DNA from 4 places in the Ruminococcus sp. RTP21358st1_G6_RTP21358_211008 genome. Region 3 is predicted to be linked to each of the others. Evidence: riboswitches for the same ligand, from Rfam matches in the RefSeq annotation. Region 3 holds a riboswitch; each other region holds the start of a gene.
The links. A riboswitch is a leader RNA that binds a small molecule or an ion and turns the genes downstream of it on or off. The one in region 3 is predicted to bind cobalamin.

Region 1 (5,216 bases), on a different contig from region 3:
TACTCAGCAATCGGAACACATCCAAGAGCGATAACTGCCTCTGGCATGATTGGCTGTGTAAGCGGAATACCAGCAATAGCAAAAGATGTTGCATAAATTGGATGAGCATGTACAACAGATCCTACATCAGGTCTCTTCTCATATACTCTCATATGCATCTTGATCTCAGATGATGGTTTGAATCCCGGGTTAGCCTGAAGAACATTTCCTTTTGCATCTACTTTACAGATGAACTCTGGAGTCATAAAGCCTTTGGATACACCAGTAGGTGTGCAAAGGAACTCATTGTCATTCAGTTTTACAGAGATGTTTCCATCATTTGCTGCAACCATGTTGCGGTTATAGATTCTTCTTCCGATGTCGCAAATCTGTTTTTTGATTTCGTATTCGTTTACCATGCTTTTTTCCTCCTTAAGCACATTCAGGTGCGGTGGATTATGTATGTTATAGTACCGCACCGGGTAACTTATCATGGCTAGGCATAGCTAGCCTGTTACTTTTTAGGTTATGTTGTAAGTTTACACCATTCCACATTATAAGTCAAGGTTTTTCCGTTGTTTTATGTTGTTTTATGTGGATTTTTTTATAGATTGCTATGTTGTTTTTCGTTGTTTTACTGTTTTTCCCCATTTGGCAGGTATTTTCTAATTCACCGGATCGGAGGCATCTTTTTCCCACGGCATTACATCGCCATCTTCCCTGAGATATTCCAAAATCTCCGGAATGCCCTCCTGCTGCCTGGAGTCTACATAAAAGATTTTTTTACAGCCGGCAAGCTCCAGCCAGGACGTGGCAAGTTTTACATTTGCATCCGGATTGTGGATTTTGGTAACAATTCCAATTACTTCACGGTTGGCCATACAGGTAATGCAAGGTGGAAAAAGGCAATACGGTTCCGTGGCAGATACCAGCAGCCCTACCACATCTGATTCATATGTATACAACGCCAGGGCGTGTCCCAGACCTTTCGTCTGGGCATACTCTCCTGGCGTATCTACGATCACATCAAAATTATTTACATATTGTGTTTTATGATAATGTATTTTTTCACCACGCAGGGCCTGGGTCAAAGTAGTTTTTCCAGCCTCGCTGCGACCGATCAGAACAAGTTTCTTCATATTCTGTCAAGTCCTTGTAATGGGGCATAAAGTAAAGCCCAGTTTATTTCCCACATAGTCCAGAATTGCGCTGGTAGAAGCTTCTACTTCCGACACAGTACCTGTGATGATCAGGCTTCCGCTGAAACGATCAACAAATCCCAGTTCAATGCCAGATGATTTCATCGCAATATCTGCCATAATGATAGCAGTTTCTGCCGGACTTACAGTCATGATCCCAATGGCCGCTCTTGAGTAATCCAGAGATGGATCAAGACCCAGCTTGGTGTAAAGAATCTTATCCGGATTGGCAATGATATGTGCCAGGGAAATCTGCTTGCCTGGCACAAGCTCCTGTACAATTCTCTGTTTCATTTCCGGAGACATATTATCTGTGTATCCCATTTTCTCCTCCTGAATAAAGAGTTTTATTTTCTGATTTGATTATACCTTTCTGCTTTCCAAGTGTCAACAAAAAGCAACACTTCTCTGCATGCGATGTGTGGTTTTTCTTGTACTGTAATGTTGTTTTTATTTGTTTTCTCTGTTTTTTCTTATTTATGATTGACATGTTTTTTGCCCTCTGGCATACTAAAGTTAACTGTAAATGGCTTTTCAAAACACTTTTATAGTGAAATTACCAGCTGCATATATTCACGTAATCTTGACTAGGAGATGATTTTATGTATCTTTCTGATATACACACACATTCTATTGCCAGCGGACACGGCACAACCTGCACCATCAGCGACATGGCAAAGGCTGCTTCTCAAAAAGGGCTGAAGCTTCTTGGAATCACAGACCACGGACCAGCCACTCTGGCTGCAGGAACTTCTTCTTATTTCCGAAGCCTGATCTATTCGCCCAGGAAGCGTTTCGATGTGGAATTATTATATGGAATTGAACTGAATATTCTGGATACCGATGGAAAAACAGATCTGCCACAGGAGCTTCTTGATAAGCTGGACTACGCAATCGCCAGCATGCATTATCAGAATTTCCGTCCTAAGACCAGGGAAGAAAATACTGCTGCTTTTCTGAACGTAATGAAAAATCCGGTTGTAAAAATCCTGGGACACATTGATAATCTCCAGTATGACATAGATTACGATGCAGTTGTAAAGGCTGCCGGTGAAAACGGTGTTCTCCTTGAGATCAACGAAGCTTCCCTGGCGCCTTACGGATATCGGGGCGATACACATGCCAACTGCGCGCAGATTCTGTCCTGTTGCCGGAAGTATCTGGTTCCAATCGTGCTTTCCAGTGACAGTCATGGAACAGAGCATATTGGAGACTTCACTTATGCCGCTGATTTCGTTCATAATGCTATGTTTCCAGAGGGTCTGATTCTTAACAACCAGATTCCGAAATTAAAGATGCTGTTAAGCATACGATAAAAAGGATCCAGCTTGCAGAATTCCAATGGAATTTTGCATTACGCAAAAACTCTCCGAGAAATATAAATGCGTAAGCTTAACTTCGTATATATTCCGGAGAGTTTTTTATACTTATTTCTTTGATTACTCATTTTCATTTTTATGATCTGCTTCTCTTACTTTCTGCATCATCGCTGCAAGTTCCTGATATTTTCCTGTCACATAACCGTAATTTTTCTTCTTATGAGGGAGCTGACAATTCGTGCAATCTTTAAATCCCTTCTCATTATATTTGAAATTTCCGCCGCATTTTTCTCCAAGGGCATAAAGCGGGCAATAGCAGAACAGACAGTTAAAGTCCTCTGGATCAGCTCCTTTATGGCATGGAAAATACTCACATTTCTTATGGCTGAAATAAGCGTATTCTTTGTCTTCCCAATATTTTTTCTCCATATTTCTCTCCTTATCTCATACAACTCAAAACAAAATATTCTTTATATTCTATTTCGTAATGCACAAAAATCAAATGATAAAAATGACTCCCGCTTACAGGAATAGAATATTGCCAGAGCGTGTTTAAAAAAGGCTTTCTGCAAGATGTGCGTCACACTCTGCAGGAGATTACGGAATAATTCTACAAACAGGCTCAGGAAAAGTGTAAAAAAAATACCGCATATGCGGCTTCTGAATCATCGTGATTTAAGAGGGAGCGATGCTACTCCGGGGTAGAATATGATCCGTTCATATATACGCGGAGGGAACGGTTTCATCCGAAGTAGTATCGCCTGCCATTTAATCTGTATAATTCTTCTGAACAGGCGATCATTCCATAAAAAATGTCCACTCACAAAAGCGGACAACATCTCAGGGCTGCGGATTCCCCAAAACTGGTTGTTACACTTTCATCGGAAGTTTAACCTCGCCATACCAAGCAGGTTTCCTGGCTCCAGAATCATCACTTCCTCTCTCCTTCTCATGCGTAAGCACAATGGACTATGAGATTCGCTCCTCTGTTACAGTGACCGGATCGCTCAGGTTTCTCACCTGATTCCCTCTTTCTGCCAGCTTATAGCTGTCAGCACTTAATATGTTCACTATGGAATTATACTAACATCATAGTACCACCGGTCACTGTCTTTGTCAACCCTTTGGAAGGATTTTTGTTATTTTTTTATCAACCTGGTGTTGCTAGTCACGGCGTGACCAGCAGCGTCATTTTTTCCTGAATCTTCTCCACCAGGATTTTCGCTGTTCTTTCATGAGATCTGTGCCCTGGGTGCTGCCTTGATCCAAATTCTCCTTCCTGTGTATCCGGAAGCTTCACAAATTCCACGCGCTCATCCCCTGTTTTTCTTTTATAATTCCCCACCGCTTTCTCAAGCGTAGGCAAAATCTCATCTCCAAGCATTCCATAACACCACAGAATATAGCTTTCTGGATTACATACGCGCAGTTTTCTCAAAAAGTCTTCCACAGCCTTTCCAACTCTGTCCATATTCTTCGTGCCGCTGCTGTCGTTTGTCCCCAGATTCACTACGATCACATCAGGCTGAAACTTCTGGAAATCCCATTTTTCCATAGCACCCAGTTGTTTGTTTCTTTCTCCATTTAAAAGACCGCACACCTGCTCATAATATAGCGGGATTGCCTGCTGCTCATTGCCTTCCCAGGAACAGAAAACGCCCCAGCCGCTCTGACTGATGCAATTGTACACCGCGCCCAGTTCTTTTGCTGCCATATATGCATAATTATCCACGGCATTGAAGCAAAAGGAATTCCATGTCATTTCTTCTCCTGCACCGCTGCCGCCCTCACCAGAGGTAATGCTGTCCCCTATTACCTCCAATCTGAGCTTTGGTGTTTCAAGAGGTAAAAACTCACCGTCAGTTTCAACCTCCAGAAGCTGAAGCAATGTTTTTTCATCTGTGGGAAACGCAGGAGTATCACGAAGAAGCTTTACATTTCTTACCTTATCCCTTTCCATATTACGGAAAAGACAGATTTCCTGTTCTCCCTTATTTACCATAAGCCGTTGGGACAATACGCCGTCTACGATCACATCCACCCATGGCTCAAAAACATCATAATCGGAGCGGATTTTCACCCATATTTCTGTTGCTTTTACATTCAGTTCAATTCCGGAAGCGGTCCAAAATAGTGTTACCGGTTCCAGACTGCCATTCGTTCTTCCTAATATTCTTAAATATGGAATTTCCTTCATCTGATAATGGCTAAGCATTTTTCTCCACCTCTCATCTGGCTATACGAAATATTTATGTTACGATTTTCAGACAATACTTTTATTCTTACTATACTTCTTTTTTCTTTGCTTTTCCACATTATTTTCAGTAAAAAGCCCCTTCCGGATTTTCATCTCCGGAAAGGGCTCACAAATTCATTTATTCAGATTACACAAGACGTCTTACAGAAGTAATCGTTCTGTATGCAGCATTATCGCTGACCTTGATGCCATCTCTGGCATTGGATGCATGGACAATCTGTCCATTTCCCATATAGATTGCAACATGTCCGCCATAGCAGATCAGGTCGCCTGGCTGAGCATCCGCATAGGATACTTCATATCCGGCATTCTGCTGCTCATAAGATGTTCTTGGAAGACTTACGCCAAAGTTTGCATATACACTCTGCACAAAGCCAGAGCAGTCAGCACCACTGGTAAGGCTTGTTCCTCCCCATACATATGGGTTTCCAACAAACTGTGTTGCATAGGATACAACAGAAG
Region 2 (5,216 bases), on a different contig from region 3:
GGTACGAAAACACCGGAAACACGGTCTGCGATTTTGGCAATAGGAGCTTTGGTGGCTGCAGCATCACTGACCATTTTGATGATCTGGGAGAGTGTGGTGTCTTCGCCAACGCGGGTAGCTTCACATTTGATAAAGCCAGACTGGTTGACTGTGGCTGCGGAGACAAGATCTCCGGCAGCTTTGTCGACAGGGATACTCTCACCTGTAAGGGCAGATTCGTTGACTGCACTGGAGCCTTCGATAATCACACCATCCACCGGGATGTTCTCACCAGGACGGACAACAAAGGTGTCACCTTTTACAACCTGGTCAATGGGAACGGTGGCTTCCTGGCCGTTTCGGATGACAACGGCAGTCTTGGGAGCAAGCTTCATAAGACCTTTTAAGGCATCCGTGGTCTTGCCCTTGGAACGGGCTTCCAGCATTTTTCCAACGGTGATCAGGGTCAGGATCATAGCGGCAGATTCGAAATAGAATTCCATCATGTAGTGCATGACAAGTTCGGAATTGCCGTCAACCTGGGCTCTGGTCATGGCGAACAGGGCGTAGACACTCCATACAAAGGAGGCCATGGAGCCGAGAGCTACCAGGGTATCCATGTTCGGAGAGCGGTGCCACAGACTCCTGAAGCCACTGATGAAAAATTTCTGATTGATGACCATGACGATTCCTGCAAGAAGCAGCTGTACAAGTCCCATGGCGATATGGTTGCCATCAAACCAGGCTGGCAGCGGCCATCCCCACATCATGTGTCCCATGGAAAAGTACATCAGCACCAGAAGAAAACCTACTGAGGCAATAAGCCGTTTCCTGAGGAGTGGCGTTTCGTGATCTTCCAAGGCTTTCTCAGCATCGGAAACGGATTCCGTCTGACCGGAAGCACCCTTCAGGCTGCAGCCGTATCCGGCTTCTTCTACAGCTGAGACAATGGCAGAGGCTGAGGCAGTTCCTTCCACTCCCATGGAATTGGTAAGCAGGCTTACGGAGCAGGAAGTAACTCCCGGAACCTTGTTTACCGCTTTTTCCACACGGGCGCTGCAGGCTGCACAGCTCATGCCGGTGACGTTGTATTGTTCCATAATAAATTCCTCCTTCGAATACAGTGTTTCGATACCAACGGACTGCTCTGCGCATTCGTACTTCCGCAGGCAGGTACACATTCGGAATACGCTGGTATCTCACTTCATTAGCTTCTGCAAAGTTGCAACCAGCTCATCAATGGTTTCGTCTTTACCATCACGGATATCTCTTGCCACACAGGTTCGGATATGATTGGCGAGAAGTTCCTTATTAAATGCATTCACAGCGGCATTTACAGCTGCTGACTGAATAAGAATATCGTTGCAGTAAGCGTCATTCTCCAGCATTCCTATAATACCCCTTATCTGGCCTTCAATACGTTTCAGACGGTTTACCAGCTTCCTGCGTTCTGCTTCGGAACGGTCGGTGTGCTTGGTACAACAGCAGGAACAGACCTTCTTGGTAGGTTCCTGGCTGGAAAGAGTTGCAGGATCGGCTGCGGTGTGGCTGCAGCAGGATTCGGATTTATAATCAGCTGTCATAGGCGGACTCCTTTCCTTATATACCCCTTAGGGGTATGTATTTGATGAAACCAATATATACCCTGGCGGGGTATTTGTCAATAAGTAATTCACAGAAAACCTGAGAATTGCGGCGCGAAACCATGCGAAAGCATGATTCCTGTGTATCGCGAAGCGTGTTGCTATGAACGGAGTGAATAGTAATCTGTTTGAAAAATTATTCCCGCAATCTGCACGCCCCACTTTGCGGTATATTTTGCCCGAATTCAGTTGCCGTAGCCCACTACGGCGCCCTCATCAGGACAAAATCTCCCACAAATTGTGACGCACATCTTGCAGAAAGCCTTTTTCAAACATACTCTAGTTCATAAAAAATACATAAAAAGTTCATAAAAAATATATAATAATATGGTACATATTAAATATCCGAGTCGAATATGTATAATGGTTATAGCGCGAAGGTTGCATCATGAACATGATGCGCAAAAGAGAATCCGGTGAGAGTCCGGAACGATGCCGTCACTGTGTAAGGGAACTGCTTCAGAGCCCACTGGGAAACCGGGAAGGGGGAGCAGTGTTGACCGAAGTCAGGAGAACTGCCTTGGCGTGGAATCTTAGGTCTGCGGTACACAGAACCTGTATTCTCATAACGATACATGAATATTTCCTGAATGTTTTTTGGAAGAAAAGTGTGTATATGAGAATGTGTGCAGTCGCAGAAAATGCGGCTGTTTTTATGCAATGGGAGATTGGTGATAGATTTCCCATGGGATTCTTTATACGTGATTCTATCCGGAAATACAAAAAAAAGAGGAAAAAGAAATGAAAAGAAAATCTTTATTAGCAATCCTTCTTGCAGCTTCTATGGCAGCAAGCATGACAGCAGCAACAGCAACTGTTGCATTTGCAGAGACAGAGGAAGCAGCAGAGGAGACAACAGACGATGCTGAGACAGCTGATGATGCTGAGGCAGCTGACGATGCTGAAGCAGCTGATGATGCTGAGACAACAGACGATGCAGAAGCAGCTGATGACACTGCAGATGCAGATAAGGAAGCGGCTGATAAAGTAGCAGCACTTATCGATGCTATTTATGTTCAGGAGAGAACAGATGATACAGATGAGCAGTGCAAGGAAGCTAAAGAAGCATGGGATGCCCTTACAGATGCTCAGAAAGAGCTTGTAGAGGGAGAAGAGGCAAGTCCAGAGTATTTCGGACGTGACACAGGTGATGCTTCCAAGGATGATCCGCGTAATCAGGACGAGATCGGTGAGAATGAGCTTCTTGTAGTAAGCTTTGGTACATCCTTTAACGACAGCCGTGCAGAGGATATTAAGGGAATCGAGGATGCTCTTGCAGAAGCATTCCCGGATTGGTCTGTAAGAAGAGCATTTACCGCTCAGATCATTATCAACCATGTACAGGCAAGAGATGATGAGAAGATTGATAACATGCAGCAGGCACTTGACCGTGCAGTAGCAAACGGTGTTAAGAATCTTGTAGTTCAGCCTACACATCTTATGCATGGTGCTGAGTACGATGAGATGGTAGAAGCTATTGATGCTTACAAAGATAAATTTGAATCTGTAGCAATCGCTGAGCCAATGCTTGGTGAGGTTGGCGATGACGCTACCGTTATCAACGATGACAAAGCTGCTGTTGCTCAGGCAATCACAGATGAAGCTGTAAAAGAAGCTGGATATGACAGCATGGAAGCAGCTGCAGAAGATGGAACCGCATTTGTATTCATGGGACATGGTACTTCCCATACAGCAAACGTTACATATGACCAGATGCAGACCCAGATGGAGAAACTTGGATTCACAAACGCATTCATCGGTACTGTAGAAGGTGAGCCAGAGGATACAGCTTGTGATGAAGTTATCAATAAAGTAAAAGATGCCGGATTCAAGAAAGTAATCCTTCGTCCGCTTATGGTTGTTGCTGGTGACCATGCAAACAATGATATGGCTGGTGATGATGACGATTCCTGGAAGAGCATGTTCGAGGCTTCTGGAAATTTCGATGAGATTGATTGCCAGATCGAAGGTCTTGGAAGAATTGACGCTGTTGAGCAGCTTTATGTAGCTCATACTCAGGCAGCTATTGATTCCATCGCGAAATAATTATTTTGGTATAAATTGTTATTGCAACAGAACAAAAGCAGCTGCTCCTACACTGTGGGGCAGCTGTTTGAGTAATAAAACAAATACGGTACACACAAGTGCACCGTAAATAAAGAAAAAGCAAGGAGAGTTATTATGAAACGTTCATTAGTCATTTTATTAACAGCTGTAAGTATTTCCGCTATGACAGCAGGAACTGCATTCCCGGCATTTGCAGAAGCCACAGAGGCTGAGGCAGAGGAAACCACAGATGGTGCAGAGAATGCCGCAGACAGCGAACTTGAAGACGGTGTTTATGGTGTAGAGTTTGACACAGACAGCAGTATGTTCCATGTAAATGAGGCTTGCAACGGAAGAGCTACCCTCACTGTAAAGGATGGTAAAATGACCGTTCATATCACTCTCGTTTCCAAGAATATTGAGAATGTTTTCCTTGGAACAGCAGAGGATGCACAGAAAGACGGTGCCGAACTGATTCAGCCTACTATTGATAAGGTAACTTACAGCGATGGCATGACAGAGGAGGTTTATGGATTCAATGTTCCGGTAGAGAAGCTGGATGAGGAATTTGACCTGGCAATCATTGGTAAAAAGGGCAAATGGTATGACCATAAGGTAAGCGTTACGGATGTGCAGGAGCAGACTGAGGAAGAAAAAAATGCAGTTGAGATCGGTGAGGAAGAGAAAAGTGAAGATGCTGATACAACTACAGATGCAGCTGCCGAGGAAGAGAATAAGGATTGATCAATAATCTGAAAGGGACATCACATGAGCGAAAACGGTTCATGCGATGTCCCTTTTTATATTTATTTTGTTTTGCCCTCTCCGGCAAAATATTCTTTTGTCAGCTTCACAACTGTACCGGAAAGCAGGAACAAAGCAATCAGGTTGGGAATTGCCATAAGACCGTTAAATGTCTCTGCAATGCTCCACATCAGTCCAAGGTTGGCAGTTGCGCCAAGGATGGCAACCAGGGAATAAATAACCATAAATGGTTTGATCACTTTTTCAGAGAACAGGAACTCGATGCAGCGGGCACCGTAAAGTCCCCATCCGACTGCTGTGGAAAAAGCGAAGCAGCACATGGCAATTGCTGTAAAAATGGATACCCAGCTTCCATATGTAGAAGTAAATCCAAGGATCGTAAGCTCTGCACCGGCTGCTTTTCCATAATCAACAGCAACGCCGCTGCAAAGGATAACCAGTGCAGTCAGTGTACAGATCACGATGGTATCTGTAAAGACTTCGAAAATACCGAACATACCTTGTTTTACAGGCTTTTTGGTATCTGCACACGCATGGGCAATGGATCCGGTACCAAGACCAGCCTCGTTAGAGAAGATACCACGGGAAACACCTTTTTTTAAACTGGTGAACATACTTAAAACAATGCCGCCTGTTACAGCTCTGGGCTGAAATGCCCCTCTGAAAATAGAAGCGAATACAGCTGGTACATTCTGAATGTTCAGAAGGATAACTCCCAGTCCGAGAAGGATGTAAAGCAGAGCCATAAATGGAACCAGCTTTTCGGTAACATGGCCAATTCGT
Region 3 (5,216 bases):
TTCATAAGATCATTTTCCACACCGTTCATTACATGCGTAGGCTGGACGATCACCTCTGTGATTCCATCTGTTCTCATACGCTCCATTGCTTCTGTCACATTGTCATAGTGAATATGATCTCTCTTTGCAATTCTGGCAAGGATCATCTTGCTTGTCCATGCGCGATAAACTTTACAATCTGTAAAAGCAGCTCCAATTTCTTTTTCAATCGCATCAATGGTCACTGCTCTGGTGTCCTCGTGACTGGTGCCAAAGCTGACTACAAGGATCCCTTTTTTTGCTGTATCGCTCATTCAGATTTCCTCCACTTTTCCTTTATTTTTTCACATGCAAAGGATGGTATGTAACATTCAGCATGCCGTATTCATCCTTTTTTACAGTTGCATCTACTTCATATAACATATGTATAAAATTTTCTGTAATGACTTCTTCCGGAGTTCCGCAAGCCACCAGACGACCGTTCTTCATGGCATAGATCCGGTCGCAGTATGCTGCTGCAATATTCAGATCATGCAAAGCACCGATCACAGTGACCCCAAGACTTTTTACAATATCCAGAAGCTGGAGCTGGTATTTGATGTCAAGATGGTTGGTAGGCTCATCCAGAATCAGACAGTCTGTTTTCTGTGCCAGAGCTCTTGCCAGAATGATTCTCTGCTGCTCACCGCCAGACAAACTTGAAAAAACACGGTGCCGATAGGGAAGCATTCCCACTTTTTCCAGACATTCTTCCACTATTTTATAATCCTCAGCGTTATCCCGCTCCATGGTTTTCTTATGAGGAGCCCTTCCCATCATTACAATTTCCTGGACAGAAAATTCAAAATTATAGTAGTTATGCTGAGACACCACTGCCAGTGCTTTTGCAGAATCCTTTACCTTATATTCGCTCAGCGGTTTTCCATCCAGCATGATCACACCGGTATCTGGCTTCAGTACACGGTAAATACATTTCAGCAATGTACTTTTTCCACTTCCGTTTGGTCCTATAATTCCTACAAATTCCTTTTCCTTTATGGCTGCGTCAATTCCCTTAAGAATCTCATTTCCGCCAAGCTCCACATGGATATCAGAAGCTGTCAGTTTCATGATTTCTCACCTCCGAATCCATAAGATCTGCGTACCAGCAGATAAATAAAGCAAGGTGCTCCGATCATGGATACCAGGATTCCGATTGGGACTTCACTCTTGGGAATAATGATCCTGGAAGCAACATCTGCCCAGATCAGGAAAATGGAACCGCTAAGTGCTGACAGTGGAAGCATTTTCTTATGATCGGTTCCAAAGAACATTCGTACCACATGAGGAATAATGAGTCCTACAAATCCAATGATACCTGCGGAATATACCACAAAACCGATCAACAGTGCTGTCACTACAAGATACACCTGACGATATCTGTGCAGGTCAGTTCCTAATGTGATGGATACCTCATCTCCAAGCAGCATCATATTGAGAATACGGCTCTGGGTGCAGAAAAACAGGGTTGCTATAAAAACGCAGGGAATAATCACAGCCAGATTTTCCCATTTCGCGCCTGCCAGACTTCCCATCAGCCAGAAAGTAACTGTCTGGATTCCATCTCTGTCGCCCGCAATATAGACAACAAAGTTTGAAAATGCACTGCACACACTTCCAAGTGCTGTACCTGCAAGCAGAAGTCGGACTGAATTTGCCCGGCCTCCTATATTTGCAGTGATCTGTACCAGTACAGAAATAAGGAAGGCTCCGATAAATGCGCAGATTCCAATAGAGTTGGAGCCAAATACGGCTCCAACTCCAAGAAAGATTGCCACTGTTGCACCAAGAGATGCACCAGAGGAAATACCAAGAATATACGGATCTGCAATCGGATTTTTCACAATGGCCTGCATTACCACACCTGCAACTGCCAGACCCATGCCAACGGCTGTTGCAAGAAGAATACGGGGAAGGCGGATAAACCACACAATATCAGACATGGCTCCTACACCATAAACCTCCGGATCCCCGATTCCAAACACTTTATACAAAATTACACTATACACATCTTTCACAGAAAGATCTACAGAACCAATGGTAACTGCAGTCAGAATGGATATCACCAGAAGCACAGTCAGTAATATCACCGCCAGCACATAGATCGGCTTTCCATGAAAAATTCCATTTTTAAAATCCGGTTTTCTTTTCATTTTATTCGTACAGATCCGGATATAATGCTTTTGCAAATGTCATAATTCCATCATAGGTTCTGACACCGCTGCAGTATACCTCGTTCAGGTTTACAGAGAATACTTTGTTGTTCTTAACTGCAGAAAGGCTCGCATATGCAGGGTTATCTGTAATATCAGCGATTGCCTCATCAGCTGTCATAAATCCATCATAGTTGATCATGAATAATACATCCGGATCAGCTGCAATCAGATCCTCTGCACCAACGTTTTCAGAGTTCTCTGCACCAAGCTTCAGCTCTGCACCAAGTGTCTCCGGAATATTTCCGCCAAGTGTCTCTGTTCCATATACACGGAAGGAATCTCCCTCATCCTCAAGAACGGCTACGGATAACGGGTCTGTTCCTTCCACATGCTCTTTTACTTTATCAATCTCACCCTTCATCTGATCAACGATTTCCTCTGCCTTGTCTTCGCAATCAAAGATCTTGCCAAGGTTCAGGATATCCTCATATTCGTCTTCAATTGTACGTGGGAACTCAGAAGCCGGTCCCTTTGCAGAACTGTTCAGGGACATGTATGTATTTACATCTCTCTCCTGCCAGAAGCTTACATCAGAAAGCCAGTCATCACTGAAAGAAGAATACCATGCCGCAATAAAATCAGGCTCCATTGCAACAACTTCCTCTTTGGATGGCTTGGTATCCATATACTGAATCTTGTCAAATTCATCTTTTAAATCCTCACGCACATCACCGTCCAGACCGCAAGCAGCTACGATCTTATCACCGAGACCAAGTGCCAGAAGCTCTTCGATATTGGAGTTTGCATATGCAAATACTTTCTCCGGAGCTTTCTCAAAAGTCATTTCAACCGGTTCGTTCTCATAATTGTAGGTTGTGATTGTTACGGGATAATGGCTGTCTCCATCCTCCGCAAATACAGTTGTTCCCATTCCCAGGCTGAGAATTCCTGCCAGACATAACATTCCTGCTACTGTTTTCATGTTTTTCATGCTTTTTCTCCTTATTTTTTCTTTTGTTTTTTTGTTTTTAAAAGAAAAAAGTCCGCTTCCATGAAAAAGCGGGCATCACAAAAAAACATGATACGAAAGACAGCACTTTACACGGAAGTTTCTTTCTATGAACCAAGCAGGTTTCCTGGCTTACAGCTTAAATCCCCATTCCCTTCTCACATAAAAATGCAATGGATATGAATGTGGCATAACTGAATACAGTGACCGGATCGTTCAGGATTCTCACCTGATTCCCTCTTCTGAAAATAGTGTAAATTTTATATATTTTTCAGCACTTGGCACATTTATTCTTTTAAGCAGAATTATTATAACTTACCCCTTAAATAAAGTAAAGATATTTCTTTAACAATGTTTTTGATTTTGAATGTAATCTAAGCATTCCCTTCCTTACTTATACATCTATTTCCCATACGGTACCGTGTCTTCAGCAACCATACTCAATTCTGGTTTCAGAGAATAGGTATACACCTTGCTATTCTCAGCGTAATTCTCCATATCATTATTATCTGTCCATAGCTCACACTGTGTCATCACGGTCTGCACTGCATCATCCATTCCTTCCGGCGGATAGCGATGCTTTTTGAGCAACCGCTTAATCATCATACGCATTTTCGCTCTGGCAGAATCCCGTTTCTGCCAATCTATTGTCCTGTTCTTACGCAGTGTATCCGCCAGTTCCTTTGTAATAGCAATCAATTCTTCATTCTCATAGAAGTCCTTAATTGCCTGCGGCTTCGTCAGCGCATCATAAAATGCCAGTTCATCAGCAGTCAGCCCAAGCTGATCTCCCTCTTTATGAGCTGTCGCAATCTGTTTTGCCAGATTCAGCAATTCTTCAATAACCTGTTCATTGGTCAACATTCCATTCAGATACGCATTCATAGCACGCTGTATAATTTCACTGAATTTCTGCGATTTTACCACATTTGTATGACGGTAAATCTGCACCTGTTCCGCAATCAGCCTTTTTAACAGCTCTACAGCAAGGTTTTTTTCCTTCATTTTAGAGATTTCCTCAAGGAACTTTGGATCAAAGAGCGAAAATTCCTGATTTATATCTGAGAAAAGGTTAATGACGCCTTCGCTCTGAACACTGGCTTTCAGAAGCTCGTTAATGCGAGCATTCATTTCTGGCAGAGAAATTTTCTTCCCCTCTCCCTGATTCATCAATCTTGTAACAAGCACACGAACGGATTCAAAGAATGCCGCTTCTACACGCAGCTCTTTTTCTGCCAGAGAAGAACACAGCGACAATGCTTGCCTTAGCAGCAATGCCTCTTTCTGGAAATCCTCTCGTTCCTGTTCTTTATTCACAGCGACAATAAAGTTGACCGCACCGCTGATTGCCTTGGAACGCTCCAAATCCGTACCTGTCATAAACTTGGAATAATCATAACCGTGGAACAAATCCCGACAGATAGACAGTTTCTCAAGGAACTTCGGATAGGCAACCTTGGCAACATCTGTATCACCGTAATTCTTCCTATCGCGAGTAGTGTAGTCATTCATTGCCTGCTTCAATGCAGAAGCAATGCCAACATAATCGACAATCAGACCGCCTTCCTTATCTCCAAATACACGGTTTACTCTGGCAATAGCTTGCATCAGATTATACCCCTGCATCGGCTTGTACACATACATGGTTGCAAGAGATGGCACATCAAATCCTGTAAGCCACATATCCACGACAATGGCAATCTTCAGCGGACTATCATTATCCTTAAACTCCTTTGCCAGCTCATCCTTATGGTGTTTATTGCCAATGATTTTATTCCATTCTTCTGGATCTTTGTTACTACCTGTCATAACAACAGCAACCTTATCCGTCCATCCGGGACGAAGTTGCAAGATTCGCTCATATATCTTCATGGCAATAGGGCGTGAGTATGCTACGATCATTGCCTTACCTGTGAGCAGATTCGCACGATAATTTTCATAATGATTCAAAATATCGTCCACAAGGGAGTTGATAGTTTTCTCATTGCCAAGAATGGCTTCCATCTTCCCCAGTTCTTTTTTGCTCCTTTCGA
Region 4 (5,216 bases), on a different contig from region 3:
AAACCGGACATGCTTTTTTACCCCATTGCTCTAAAGCCTGTTTGAAAAATCATTCCTGCAATCTGCACGCCCCACTTTGCGATATATTTTGCAGAAAGCCTTTTTCAAACACGCTCTAAAAAAGACTGCAAAAGGTAAAATTATTACATGAAAAAACAAGTGAAAAACGGTGTGATCAAAGTTCTGATCCTGGTTCTGATTCTGGCAGGTGCGTATGGGCTGTGGTGTCATTTTCTTACAGATAATGTAATCTGGAAGAAGCTTAAAATAAACGGCATAGCCATTCAGGGAATGACCAAAGAGGAAGCCATTGACGCAATTTCAAAAGATTTTCAGGAAAAATATGAGAACACACAGATGACCATTACCCTGAATGGAAAGAACTTTAAGGTATCCATCTATCCTGTTCTCGGTCTTGATGTAAAATCAATTGTAGAAAGTGCCTATGCTCTTGGACATGGTGCCTGGTTTACTCATGGAACTGACCGCATCGAACTGATGAACAGCAAGACAAAGGAAGAAGTCACCCTTATGCCAGAAGCCCGAAACAAAGACGAACTGGACAAGCTTCTGGAGGATGCTGGAATTTCAAAGGGATCCACCACTATACAGACTTCCTGTGAACTTACAGATACAGAGCTGGTTATCACTAAGGGAAAAACCGGAATCGGTCCGGATATGGATGCATTGAAAGAAGCGATTCTAAAAGCAATTTCCATAGAAGATTATGAAGCTGTTATCGAATGTCCTACTATGAAGACACCGCCAGAGGAACTGGATCTGGAAGCCTATTATGAAAAAGTACATACAGATGCCACAGATGCTTCTCTGGGGGAAAATAATGAAATTATTCCGGCAGTTACCGGAATTTCATTTGATGTGAAGTCAGCTGCAAAGAAGCTGGAAAAAGCAAAAGAAGGGGCAAAGATTACCATCCCCCTTGAAATAACCCTACCCGAAGTTTCTACAGAAGAGATAGAAGCCCTTCCTTATCTGAATCTTCTTGGTACTTATACTACATATGGCGGAGGTACCGAAAACCGTGTTGCCAATTTGAAGCTTGCCGTGGAAGCCTGTGATGGAATGGAACTTCAGCCAGGACAGATTTTTTCCTACAACGATACTTTAGGTCCACGTACTGAGGAACGAGGGTACAGGGAAGCAACTGTAATTGTAGGAGGCGAACATGCCCAGGATATCGGAGGCGGAATCTGCCAGATTTCCACTACGTTGTTTATGGCATGCCTGCAGTCTGATCTGACCATTGTTGAGCGTCATAATCACGCTGCCCGAATTGATTATGTTGAGGATGGTCTGGACGCAGCAGTGGTGTGGGGAGGTCAGGATTTCCGTTTTCAGAATAATACTGCTTATCCAATTAAAATTGAAGCCTCTTACGATGAAAAAGAGGAAGCCGTAACGGTATCCATTTACGGAACCCAAACTGACAATAATACGGTAGAGATTACTACAGAGCATTCCGATCCAAACACCTGTAAAACCTACCGCAGTGTCTACGATGAGAATGGAACACTTCTCCGCACAGATGAAGTCGGGTACAGTAAATACAAGCAATAACCCTATAAATCTATTGATTTCGACATAACGGTCTGCTATAATGAGGTGAATTGAATAAATCCGTTTTCAGTGCCAGACATATCTGTCTGCTACAGCGTGCAGATTGTGGGAATATTTTTCAACACGCTCTAAGAGGGAATCAGGTGAAAGTCCTGAACGATCCGGTCACTGTAACCAGGGAGTAGAATCCAGTGAAACCATTGGTATATTGCTGAGAAGGATGGATTCTGTGTTGATCTGTAAGTCAGGAAACCTGCTGAATTCGTTTAATGAAAGCTTCCGAAGAAAGTACTTCATTCTCATTAATATATTTGATAATACAATATATTGAATTTTTAGTGCCTGTTTTCTCAGAGGAAGCAGGCATTTTTTTGAAATAATCCTGTCAGGATTGCCCATTGTACAAACAGGCTCCAGAAGCAATTGGGATTTATTCAAATTATAAAATAATAGGAAGAATCGAGGAAAAAGAAATGAAAAGAAATTCAAAACGCTTTCTTGCACTGTTCCTTTCCGTCGCGATGACGGTCACTCCTGCTGTACTTACACAGGCAGAAAATGAGGATGCAAACGTACAGGTTTCTGTTACACCAACTCCAGAAACAGAGGCGGAGAAGACTGCTGTTGCTGCTGAGACCCCTGTGCAGGAGAACGCAACAGCTGAGGAAGAAAACACTGACACTACAGTAACTCCGGCAGCAGTGGATGCCTCTGCTGTGAAAGAGACACCTGCTGCTACAGAAACACCTGCCTCTGAGACCACTCCTGAGGTTACTGCATCACCTGCTGAAGAAAGCAAAAATGAGGAAGCAGAAGCTCCACAGCCTACAGCTGCACCAGAAACAACAGAAGAGGGCAAAACCGAAGAGACAGATAAACCAGAAACAAAGCCAGAGGATCTGAACCCAGATGGTTCCAACATGACCATTGACAAGGAAGATAACAGTGCATATAAAATGCTTAAAATCAAAAGCTCTTCTGCTGAATTAAATGGTGATAAAATTAAGATAACCCTCAATACTGACGGAAAGAACTATGAGAAGCTTTATCTTGGTTCTAAAGAAGATCCTGACGAAGCAAAAAATGCAGCAGCAATCGTTGGTACAGAAAATGAAGATGGTTATACTTTCATTTTTGAGGTTCCTGCCAGTGAACAGGTCCAGACTTTCAGCATCGTACCATTTTCTGTAAAAAATCAGAAATGGTACACAAATATGGCTTTGAAACTGAACGTTCCAGGAATGAAAGCCCCGGAACCAACAGCTACTCCAGAGCCAACTGCAGCCCCTGAGCCAACTGCCACTCCACTGCCAACTGCAGCTCCAACCCAGGCACCAGCCCAGAATGAGATTACAGATGCCGGAATCAAGCTTGTAAAAGAAAACGGTGATGAATTTGCAATGTTCGTAATCACCGGTTCCACTGTAAAGGTTTCGGAGGATAAGTATATTGTCACACTTTCTACCGCAAAACAGAATTATGACATGATCTATCTTGGCAGTGCCAGTGACTCTGATAAAGAAGCAAATTCCATCAAAGGAGTAGAGAACAGTGCAGGAGGCTATACCTACACCTTTGAAGTTACTGCAAGCAAGGAAGCTCAGACAATAGCAGTCGTTCCTCATTCCAAGAAGAGCCAGAACTGGTACGCAAAGGGTATATTGACGATTACCGTACCGGCGGTTCCAGGATATGGAGAGGCTGCTCCAACACCGGAACCAACTGTTTCCCCAGAGCCTACCGAAGCACCGGTTGAGACTCCTGCACCAACTGAAACTCCAGTGCCAAGCACAACTCCGGAAGCAGCCAACACCCCAGAGCCAACAGCAACTCCTGCTCCAGGCAGCTGTGCAAGCGGAATTTATAATGTTACAGTAAACTCCAGTTCATCTATGTTCCGTGTAATTGACTGTGTCCTCACTTCCAAAAACGGAAAAATGACAGCTGTTCTTACTTTAAGCGGAACTGGTTACGACTATCTATGTCTGGGAACAAAAGAAGAAGCTGCCGCAGCAGATTCCTCCACCTGGGTTCCATATGTGGCAGACGCAAATGGCAAATATACATATGAGATTCCTGTTGAAGCCCTGGACAATGGAATTGCAGTTGCTGCTTTTTCCCACAAAAACCAGATCTGGTATGACAGAATCCTGACTTTCCAGTCCAGCACTTTGAATAAGATAGGTGACGTACAGGATGATCCGCAGCCAGACACTGCTCCTGACACAACAATCACAGCAACTCCTGCACCCACTGCAAAACCAAATAAAAAACCGACAGCAACCCCTACACCAACAGCAACTCCAAAGCCAGACAAGAAACCGGAAGAGGAATCCAAATACGAATCTGACTTAAGCGGCGGAACAGCATCTGTAAACAGTTCTACTACATTAGCAGATGGAACCTATACTCCTGACAGCTTCTCCTGGTCTGGTGGCTCTGGAAAGGTCAATATTTCCTGTAACAAAGTTACGGTAACAAATGGTCAGGCATATGCGACTATTGTATTCAGCAGTGAATATTACGGTTATGTAAAAGCCAATGGAAATAAATATTACGGTGCATGCGGCGGCGGAACTTCTACTTTCACAATTCCGGTAGCACTGAACCAGAATAATACGATCATTGGTATGACAACCAGAATGTCCCAGGCTCATGAAATCACTTACACCATTTATATCGCTTTAAAGGGTGCAAACGATCCGAAGAAAACAGACAAGGATAACCCGGCAGAGGACAACAGCATGCTTTCCACAGGAAACAAGAAGCTGGATGATTCTGCACCAGAGATCACAGGTCTTGAGTATAAAGACGAAACTACTCTTGAGCATGCAAAATACTTTAAGCTTTATCACTACGCAAAGGGCATTACCCTTCTTGAAGTAGATATGACAACAGATACTGCAAGAAAACCGGAAACTGTTGATTCCGGAAAAGAAAATGCAAAAACAGAAGCTGCTGATTCCCAGGAACTTACAGGTACAGAAAAGCTCTACATGGGCAATGTTGTAAAATACCTGATCGTACCTGAGGGTGCTGTTATCCCTGCAGGACTTGATAAAGATGTAATCGTGATCAACCAGCCGGTAGAATCTGCTTATGTGGCTTCCACAGATGCTCTTAACATTTTGGATAAGCTTGATCTTACAGACAAAGTTACTGCTCTTGGAATGGAAAAAGAGGACTGTACGGTAGACAGCCTTACAGCTGCTCTGGAAGATGGTTCCGTAACTTTTGCAGGAAAAGATGAAGATACAGATTACAAAGCTCTTGTAAAGAGTCAGTGCGGTATTTCTATCCTTTCTTCTGATATTCTCCCGACAGAGGAAGCAGACACAGAAGCAAAAGAAAACCTTCTGAAAGATTCCGCAGAGAAATATTCCACTCTGAAAATCCCGTTTATCGTGGACCGTTCTGCAGATGAAAAGGATGACAATGCAAAAGCTGAGTGGGAAAAAGCTTACGAAGCAATTTTTGTAACTGATGAGGAAGAATAAATTATTATTCTTCACCATATGCACAGTAACAAGAATAATCAGCAGGAGAAAATAAAAATGTATGACAAAAAGCTGAAATATAAAATTTTAAGTATTTTTGCGGCAGCAGTTATGACATTTACTGCCATTACTCCGGTATGG

Region 1: another riboswitch for cobalamin. It lies ahead of AB5Z12_RS07755 (cysteine-rich small domain-containing protein); the one in region 3 lies ahead of AB5Z12_RS04130 (ABC transporter substrate-binding protein).
Region 2: another riboswitch for cobalamin. It lies ahead of AB5Z12_RS12555 (sirohydrochlorin cobaltochelatase); the one in region 3 lies ahead of AB5Z12_RS04130 (ABC transporter substrate-binding protein).
Region 4: another riboswitch for cobalamin. It lies ahead of AB5Z12_RS01635 (hypothetical protein); the one in region 3 lies ahead of AB5Z12_RS04130 (ABC transporter substrate-binding protein).

Annotation. Positions count from the first base shown of each region.
Region 1 covers NZ_JBDGDM010000014.1:51,797-57,012, forward strand. The annotation lists gene AB5Z12_RS07735 (class II aldolase/adducin family protein) at 1-398, opposite strand, end outside; gene AB5Z12_RS07740 (EutP/PduV family microcompartment system protein) at 645-1,118, opposite strand; gene AB5Z12_RS07745 (BMC domain-containing protein) at 1,125-1,502, opposite strand; gene AB5Z12_RS07750 (phosphatase) at 1,781-2,494, shown strand; gene AB5Z12_RS07755 (cysteine-rich small domain-containing protein) at 2,618-2,926, opposite strand; cobalamin riboswitch at 3,386-3,574, opposite strand; gene AB5Z12_RS07760 (GDSL-type esterase/lipase family protein) at 3,666-4,712, opposite strand; gene AB5Z12_RS07765 (C40 family peptidase) at 4,882-5,216, opposite strand, start outside.
Region 2 covers NZ_JBDGDM010000029.1:46,869-52,084, reverse strand. The annotation lists gene AB5Z12_RS12575 (heavy metal translocating P-type ATPase) at 1-1,079, opposite strand, end outside; gene AB5Z12_RS12570 (metal-sensing transcriptional repressor) at 1,179-1,562, opposite strand; partial or broken gene AB5Z12_RS12565 (DUF6783 domain-containing protein) at 1,724-1,834, opposite strand; partial or broken gene AB5Z12_RS12560 (DUF6783 domain-containing protein) at 1,811-1,912, shown strand; cobalamin riboswitch at 1,984-2,160, shown strand; gene AB5Z12_RS12555 (sirohydrochlorin cobaltochelatase) at 2,364-3,668, shown strand; gene AB5Z12_RS12550 (hypothetical protein) at 3,804-4,412, shown strand; gene AB5Z12_RS12545 (sodium:alanine symporter family protein) at 4,475-5,216, opposite strand, start outside.
Region 3 covers NZ_JBDGDM010000007.1:25,743-30,958, reverse strand. The annotation lists gene AB5Z12_RS04145 (sirohydrochlorin cobaltochelatase) at 1-293, opposite strand, end outside; gene AB5Z12_RS04140 (ABC transporter ATP-binding protein) at 316-1,089, opposite strand; gene AB5Z12_RS04135 (iron ABC transporter permease) at 1,086-2,171, opposite strand; gene AB5Z12_RS04130 (ABC transporter substrate-binding protein) at 2,173-3,165, opposite strand; cobalamin riboswitch at 3,283-3,480, opposite strand; gene AB5Z12_RS04125 (type I restriction endonuclease subunit R) at 3,586-5,216, opposite strand, start outside.
Region 4 covers NZ_JBDGDM010000003.1:22,355-27,570, reverse strand. The annotation lists gene hisI (phosphoribosyl-AMP cyclohydrolase) at 1-34, shown strand, start outside; gene AB5Z12_RS01645 (hypothetical protein) at 18-68, opposite strand; gene AB5Z12_RS01640 (VanW family protein) at 148-1,578, shown strand; cobalamin riboswitch at 1,655-1,854, shown strand; gene AB5Z12_RS01635 (hypothetical protein) at 2,052-5,075, shown strand; gene AB5Z12_RS01630 (ABC transporter substrate-binding protein) at 5,094-5,216, shown strand, end outside.